DNA from 3 places in the Mesorhizobium marinum genome. Region 3 is predicted to be linked to each of the others. Evidence: riboswitches for the same ligand, from Rfam matches in the RefSeq annotation. Region 3 holds a riboswitch; each other region holds the start of a gene.
What was found. A riboswitch is a leader RNA that binds a small molecule or an ion and turns the genes downstream of it on or off. The one in region 3 is predicted to bind cobalamin.
Positions count from the first base shown of each region.

Region 1: linked by a shared signal. The riboswitch ahead of ABUE31_RS03835 (CbtB domain-containing protein) and the one ahead of ABUE31_RS16895 (ABC transporter substrate-binding protein) in region 3 are both predicted to bind cobalamin.
Region 2: linked by a shared signal. The riboswitch ahead of ABUE31_RS03635 (DUF1636 family protein) and the one ahead of ABUE31_RS16895 (ABC transporter substrate-binding protein) in region 3 are both predicted to bind cobalamin.

Region 1 covers NZ_JBFOCI010000001.1:812,577-814,834, reverse strand. The annotation lists gene ABUE31_RS03840 (CbtA family protein) at 1-559, opposite strand, end outside; gene ABUE31_RS03835 (CbtB domain-containing protein) at 571-747, opposite strand; cobalamin riboswitch at 783-975, opposite strand; gene ABUE31_RS03830 (aromatic ring-hydroxylating oxygenase subunit alpha) at 1,112-2,258, shown strand, end outside.
Region 2 covers NZ_JBFOCI010000001.1:773,372-775,629, reverse strand. The annotation lists gene ABUE31_RS03640 (winged helix-turn-helix domain-containing protein) at 1-645, shown strand, start outside; cobalamin riboswitch at 674-874, shown strand; gene ABUE31_RS03635 (DUF1636 family protein) at 910-1,332, shown strand; gene cobW (cobalamin biosynthesis protein CobW) at 1,329-2,258, shown strand, end outside.
Region 3 covers NZ_JBFOCI010000005.1:205,754-208,011, reverse strand. The annotation lists gene zigA (zinc metallochaperone GTPase ZigA) at 1-507, opposite strand, end outside; cobalamin riboswitch at 712-903, shown strand; gene ABUE31_RS16895 (ABC transporter substrate-binding protein) at 1,058-2,077, shown strand; gene ABUE31_RS16890 (FecCD family ABC transporter permease) at 2,074-2,258, shown strand, end outside.

The sequences.
Region 1 (2,258 bases), on a different contig from region 3:
CACCGATCACGTGCGGCAGCACGATCAGGGCGACGCCGAGGATGGCGAGCGGCGCGCGCCCGGAAAAGGCGATCAGCGCAAGACCCGCTGCGGTCGCCGCGACCGTTCCGATCCACCAGGCCTGGCGGGCGAACAGGTCCGCGGCGGGCATGGCCGGCAGTTCCGGAGGCAGGCCCAGCCCCGGCGCCAGCGTGAAGACGGCGAAGCCGGCAAAGCCCCAGATCATGCCCTGGCGCCAGTTGGCGATGCCGCCGGCGAACTCGGAGACGGCGACCAGCAGCAGGGCGAACCCGATGCCGCTGACGATGTTGATCCCGGCCGTATAGGCGAAACGCTCGAAGCCGTCCTCGGGCGCCCAGGCATCCCCGCCATGATGACCCGATTCGGCGAGCGCCGCCTCGGCAGCGCCGTGGTCGTGCGCCGGCGCGCCCGCGCTCTCGAAGGTCTCTGCCTGCAGGATCAGCGGAACGGTTGCGTAGGTCTGAAGCGCAGCGAGGATCAGGCCGGCCAACAGGCCGGCGGCCGCCGCGGCGAACACGGCGTTACGAAAAACGGTCATGATCTATCCCCTTAGTGGCAGGGAAACGCCATGGAATGCCGGTAGTCGTGTCCGGCATTGTGAACGACTTCCAGGTGCGAGAAGCCGAGGAAGCCGACGATGAACAGGCCGAGCAGGGCGACGAAGCCGAGCTGGGCGGCGCGCGAACCGGACGAGACGGCGGCGAGCGACGAGGTAGCAGTGTTCATTCTCAAATCCTTTCACCCTCCACCCGAGGGCATCGAGAAACAGCCTGTCGACGGCAGGTCTCCTGGCTCGCGGTTCTTGCGCCCCTTCCCGCCTTCCCGGGCCTTTCGCCCAGTGGCATTCAGGAAAGAGCTTCCGCCTACAGTTGCGGGGGCAGCCGCGGCTTCGGGCGAAAAGCCCTCACCGCATTCCCTCTCGGTCCTTTCGGAACCATCGACGTGAACGACTATAGATCAGAAGCCGAAGCCCGGCAAACCGTTTAACCGGCGGCAGCTGTCGCATCCACGTCATCGAGGCCCCTCCGCGGTCAAGGAATTGACAAACCGCGCCACGATGTGTCCGCTTGCCGAAAAGGGAGATCGGACCATGACGCCAGACGCCGCCGAGAACGACCTTTACCATGGCCTGCGCCACGCCGAGGCCACGCTTCCCAGCGCCGCCTATCTCGATCCCGCGGAATACCAGCGCGACCTCGACGCCATCTGGTATCGCCGCTGGGTCATGGTCTGCAGGGCGGCCGATGTCGCCGAGCCGCTGGCCTACCGCGTGTTCACCATCGGCACCCAGGAGGTGTTGGTGGTGCGTGACGAAACCGGCAGCCTGCGCGCCTTCCACAACACCTGCCGGCACCGCGGCTCGCAACTGTGCACTGCGGAAAGCGGACGGCTGAAGGCGCGGCTCCTCACCTGCCCGTACCACGCATGGTCGTACTCGCTGCGCGGCGACCTCGTGCGCGTGCCTTCCAAGACGCTTCCGGACGGCTTCCTGAAATCGGACTATCCGCTTTATTCGGTGAGGCTGTCCGAATGGCGCGGCTTTGTCTTCGTCAACCTCGACGAGAGCGGGACGGACACTGTCGAGCAGACATTCGACGAAGCGTCCGTCAGCCTCGCCAACTGGCCGCTGGAGGACCTGGTGAGCGGCCACGTCTTCACCAAGGTGATGAACTGCAACTGGAAGATTTTCTGGGAGAACTTCAACGAGTGCCTGCATTGCCCGGGCGTGCACAAGCACCTGTCGCAGTTGGTGCCGATCTACGGGCGCGGACTGATGGCGCGCCACGACGACCCCGATTGGGCAAGGCATGCCGACAACGACGCGCCGGAGTTTTCCGGCGGACTGCGCAAGGGGGCGGAGACGTGGTCGGAGGACGGACGCTCGCACGGGCCGCAGTTCCAGGGCCTGACCGACGCCGAGCGCGCGGCCGGCCAGACCTACGCCATGCATCTTCCGTCCATGTTCATCGTCGGCCATGTCGACTACGTCCGCACGGTCGCGCTGACGCCGCTCGGTCCGGACCGGACGAAGCTGACGGCCGAATGGCTGTTCCCGCCGCAGGAGATGCCGCCGAAGGGGCTCGACAACATCGTCGGCTTCGGGCGGCAGGTGCTGGAGGAGGACGCGGCGGTCTGCGAGCTCAACCAGCGCGGCTTGCATACGCGCCGCCACAAGGCCGGCGTGCTGATGCCCGAGGAATACGATCTCGCGCGCTTCCACCGCTGGGTTCGCGGGC
Region 2 (2,258 bases), on a different contig from region 3:
CCCGAGCGGGTCATTCCGCCCGAGGTCTTCAACGCCCCTGCCCCGACCTGCGAGGACGCACACCGCGCGTTGCTTCGCCATTCGGCCCGCGCGCTCGGCGTCGCCACCTATGGCGATTTGCGCGACTATTTCCGCCTCAACCCCGGCGACGTGAAAGGCCGCCTGGAGGAACTCGTCGAGGAAGGCGAATTGCTGCCGGTGAAGGTCGAAGGATGGAAGCAGCCGGCCTATCTCCACAAGGACGCGCGCATGCCGCGCAAGGTGCAGGCCCGCGCGCTGCTGGCGCCTTTCGACCCTTTGGTCTTCGAGCGCTCGCGCGCCGAGCGGCTGTTCGACTTCTTCTACCGCATCGAGATCTACACGCCGGCTGAAAAACGCCAGTACGGCTACTACGTGCTGCCCTTCCTGCTCGGCGACACCATCGTGGCGCGCGCCGATGTGAAGGCCGACCGGCCCGCCGGCGTGCTCAGGGTGCTGGCGACCTACGCCCAAGCCGGCGCGCCGCCTGAAACCGCTGCGGAATTGCTTGAGGAATTCCGGCTGATGCAGGCCTGGCTCGGGCTGGAGCGCATGGAGGTGACGCCGAAAGGCGATCTCGGCCCCGAACTGGCGAGACTGGCGCAGGCGAAACCGTCGGCGTCGTAGCCGCACGTTGACTCGGGCACGCCGCCAAGCCTAAATCCAAGTAGACGGTCTCCCTCCCGCAACGGGGGGAGCTAAGAGGGAATGCGGTGCGGGCTTTTTTTCGCCCAACGCCGCGGCTGTCCCCGCAACTGTAAGCGACGAGCCCGCGCCGAAAGCCACTGGATATCCGGGAAGGCGGCAAGGGCGGCGACCCGCAAGCCAGGAGACCTGCCGTCGAAAGATTGATCCGACCGCCCGGCGGGTGTCCCGGGCAAGGAGCGCGTGTTGAAGGCCGACGACATCTCCCCTGAAGGGGCATCTGCCATTGCGCCCGCCGACCTTTCGGCGGTGACCGTCGTCGTCTGCGCGACCTGCCGCGACGCCTCAGGCTCCGACTCCCATCCCCGCGCCGGCGCTATCCTCGCCCGGAATGCAAAGCTGGCCGCGGACGGGGCGGTGCGAGTCCGCACCGTCGAATGCCTCGGCAACTGCAAGCGCCGCCTCTCCGCCGCGATCCTGCGCGACGGCTGCTGGAGCTACGTCTTCGGCGATCTCGACGCCGACAGCGGCCCGGACCTCGTCGCCGGGGCAAAACTCTTCGCCGGTTCCGCCGACGGCCTCATCCCCTGGCGGGGCCGCCCCGATTCGCTCAAGCGCGGCCTCGTCGCGCGCATCCCGCCCCTCTCGACCCTCAAGGACATCGCATGACCTCGCTTTCCCGCGTTCCCTGCACCGTCGTCACCGGCTTCCTCGGCGCCGGCAAGACGACGCTGATCCGCAACCTGCTCGAAAACGCCAGCGGCAAGCGGCTGGCGCTCATCGTCAACGAGTTCGGCGACGTCGGCGTCGATGGTGAGATCCTGCGCAGCTGCGGCATCGAGTCCTGCCCGGAGGAAAACATCGTTGAACTGGCCAACGGCTGCATCTGCTGCACGGTGGCCGACGATTTTGTCCCCGCGCTCGACCAGATCCTGTCGCGCACCCCGAAGGTCGATCACATCATCATCGAGACGTCGGGACTGGCGTTGCCAAAGCCGCTCGTGCAGGCCTTCCAGTGGCCGACGGTGAAGGGGCGCGTGACGGTGGACGGCGTGGTCGCCGTGGTCGATGGCGCGGCACTTGCCGACGGCAAGGTTGCCTCCGACATGGACGCCCTCGCCGAGCAGCGCGCCGCCGACGAAACGCTCGACCACGACGATCCGGTGGAAGAGGTGTTTGACGATCAGGTCGCCTGTGCCGACCTGATCATCCTGTCCAAGAGCGACCTGATCGACGCTGACGGCGCCGCCCGCGCCAACGCCGCGCTCGACCATGCAAGGGCGGGCGTCAGGGTGGTGCCGTCGGCGAACGGCAAGGTCGACCCCGCGCTGCTGCTCGGCCTCGGCCTCGCCGTCGAGGACGACATCGAGAACCGCAAGACGCATCACGACGACGAGCTCGACCACGAGCACGACGATTTCGACTCCTTTGTCGTCGAGATTCCGGCCGTCGCCAATCCCGACGACCTGGCCAAACGCGTCGCCGACGCCGCCGAAAAGGAACAGGTGTTGCGCGTGAAGGGTTTTGTCGAGGTGTCGGCCAAGCCGATGCGCCTGCTCGTCCAGGCGGTCGGCCCGCGCGTCAATCACTATTAC
Region 3 (2,258 bases):
GTCGCCATCCCCGGCGACTTCGCCGCGATCGCGCAGGAAATCCTGCGATGAGTAGTCCTTCAGCAACTGCGCCGCGTCGACCACGGTGACCATCGTGTCGAGGCGGGCGACGTCCGACAGGCTTGCGCCGTTCTCGTCGCGGAAGTCGAAGGTGGCCGCGACCGGCAGCGGTTCGGCGATGCCGGTGCCCTCGATCAGCAGATAGTCGAAGCGGCCCTCCCGGGAGAGGCGGCGCACCTCGTCGAGGAGATCGTCGCGCAGCGTGCAGCAGATGCATCCGTTGTTCATCTCGACCAGCTTCTCGTCGGTACGGGACAGATTGGCGCCGCCGTCGGCCACCAGCCGGGCGTCGATGTTGACCTCGCTCATGTCGTTCACGATCACCGCGACACGGCGGCCTTCGCGGTTGTTGAGCACATGGTTGAGCACCGTGGTCTTGCCGGCTCCCAGGAAGCCGGAGAGCACGGTGACGGGCAGGCGGTCGGGGCGGTTGGCGTTTTCAGGCACGGCGCTTTCCGTTGGCGTTGAGGGGGCATCCGGCCCGGCGGGGGCTGTCCGGGCCGGATGCGGGTACCGCTTGGGAGGAGCGGGCGTCGGGCGGCCGATCCGGTGTCCCGGGGCGTTCGACACTTGACTGTTATGTAATACCATAACAAAACACAAGCGTGCGGTTCGGAATTGTCCGCGGCCGCTTGCCACGAATCTGGGGATTGGCTAGGAACGGGTGTCGGTTTCCGCAAGGAAATAACAGGGAATTCGCCGCGGCCCTGCCGCGAAACGAAACTGCCCCCGCAACTGTAGGCGGTCAGTTCCTCTCGAACGAGCCACTGGGTTTGTACCTGGGAAGGCCGGGAGGAACGAAGACCCGTCAGTCAGGAGACCTACCGACACCCTAGTAACTGAACGCGCCGGGCGGGGTGTCCGGGGAGGTTGTCGATGATGTTTGCCACGCCTGGAGTGCAGCCGCATTGCGTCCGTTGGGACGCGATGACGATCATTGCCGTCCCGCCCCGTCTCCTTCGGTGCCTGTTCGCAACCGATCGGAGCTCTTCGCGTCATGACTTCCTCGCGCCTGCCATTCGCTGCCGCTAGCCTCGCCGCCCTGACGACCGTCGCGGCGGCCGAGCCGACCCTATATCCGCTGACCCTCGAGAATTGCGGCGAGACGCTGACCTTCGAGAAGGCTCCGGCATCGACGGTGGCCGTCGGCCAGGCGGCGACGGAAGTGCTCTATTCGCTCGGCCTCGCCGACAGCGTGGCCGGCACGTCGGTCTGGTTCAACGAGATCCTGCCTGAGTTCAGGGACATCAACGACAGGGTCGAGCGGCTCGCCGACAACGATCCGAGCTTCGAGAGCGTCGTCGCGAAAAAGCCTGAACTCGTATCGGTGCAGTTTCTCTGGCATGTCGGTCCGGACGGCATTGTCGCCACCCGCACGCAGTTCCACGATGTCGGCATCCCGACCTATGTCCTGCCGGCCGACTGTGAAAAAAAGGACAACACCGTCGGCGTCGATGGCACGCGCAGCGAATTGTTCTCGACCGAGGCAATCCATCAGGGCGTGCGCGAACTGGCGCGGATCTTCGACATCCGGGACAGGGGCGAACAACTCGTCGCCAGCCTGACCGAGCGCGAGCGGAAGGCCGTCGCCGCCGCCTCGGCGCTGAAGCTTGAGGATGTCTCGGCGGTGTTCTGGTTCTCCAGCGCGGAGATGGACATCGATCCCTACGTGGCCGGCAGCAAGGGCGCGCCCGCCTACATGATGGACAAGCTCGGGATCGCCAACGTCGTCGAATCGGATGAGGAGTGGCCGGTCGTCGGCTGGGAGACCATCGCCAGGGCCAATCCGACCCTGATCGTCGTCGCAAGAATGGACCGCCGCCGCTTTCCGGCCGACGACCACGAGAGGAAGCTCGAGTTTCTGAGGACCGATCCGGTCACGAGCCAGATGGACGCCGTGAAGAACAACCGCATCGTCGTCATGGACGCCCATGCGATGGACGCGACCATCCGCACGGTGGCCGGCATCGAGGTGCTTTCGAAGGCGCTCGAGGATTTCGGGCTGGCGAAGAAGTGAGCCTCACCGATTCCCAAGCCATCTACGTCTCCCGGCTCGGCCGGGGGACTTTGGGACTGTCCGTAGTCGTCGTGGCGATCCTTGCCGGCATCTGCATCGGCGAGACGCCGATTCCGGTCGCGACGGTTCTGCGGACGCTCGCCAACAGGATTTTCGGCGCCGCATATGCGGTCGATCCGAT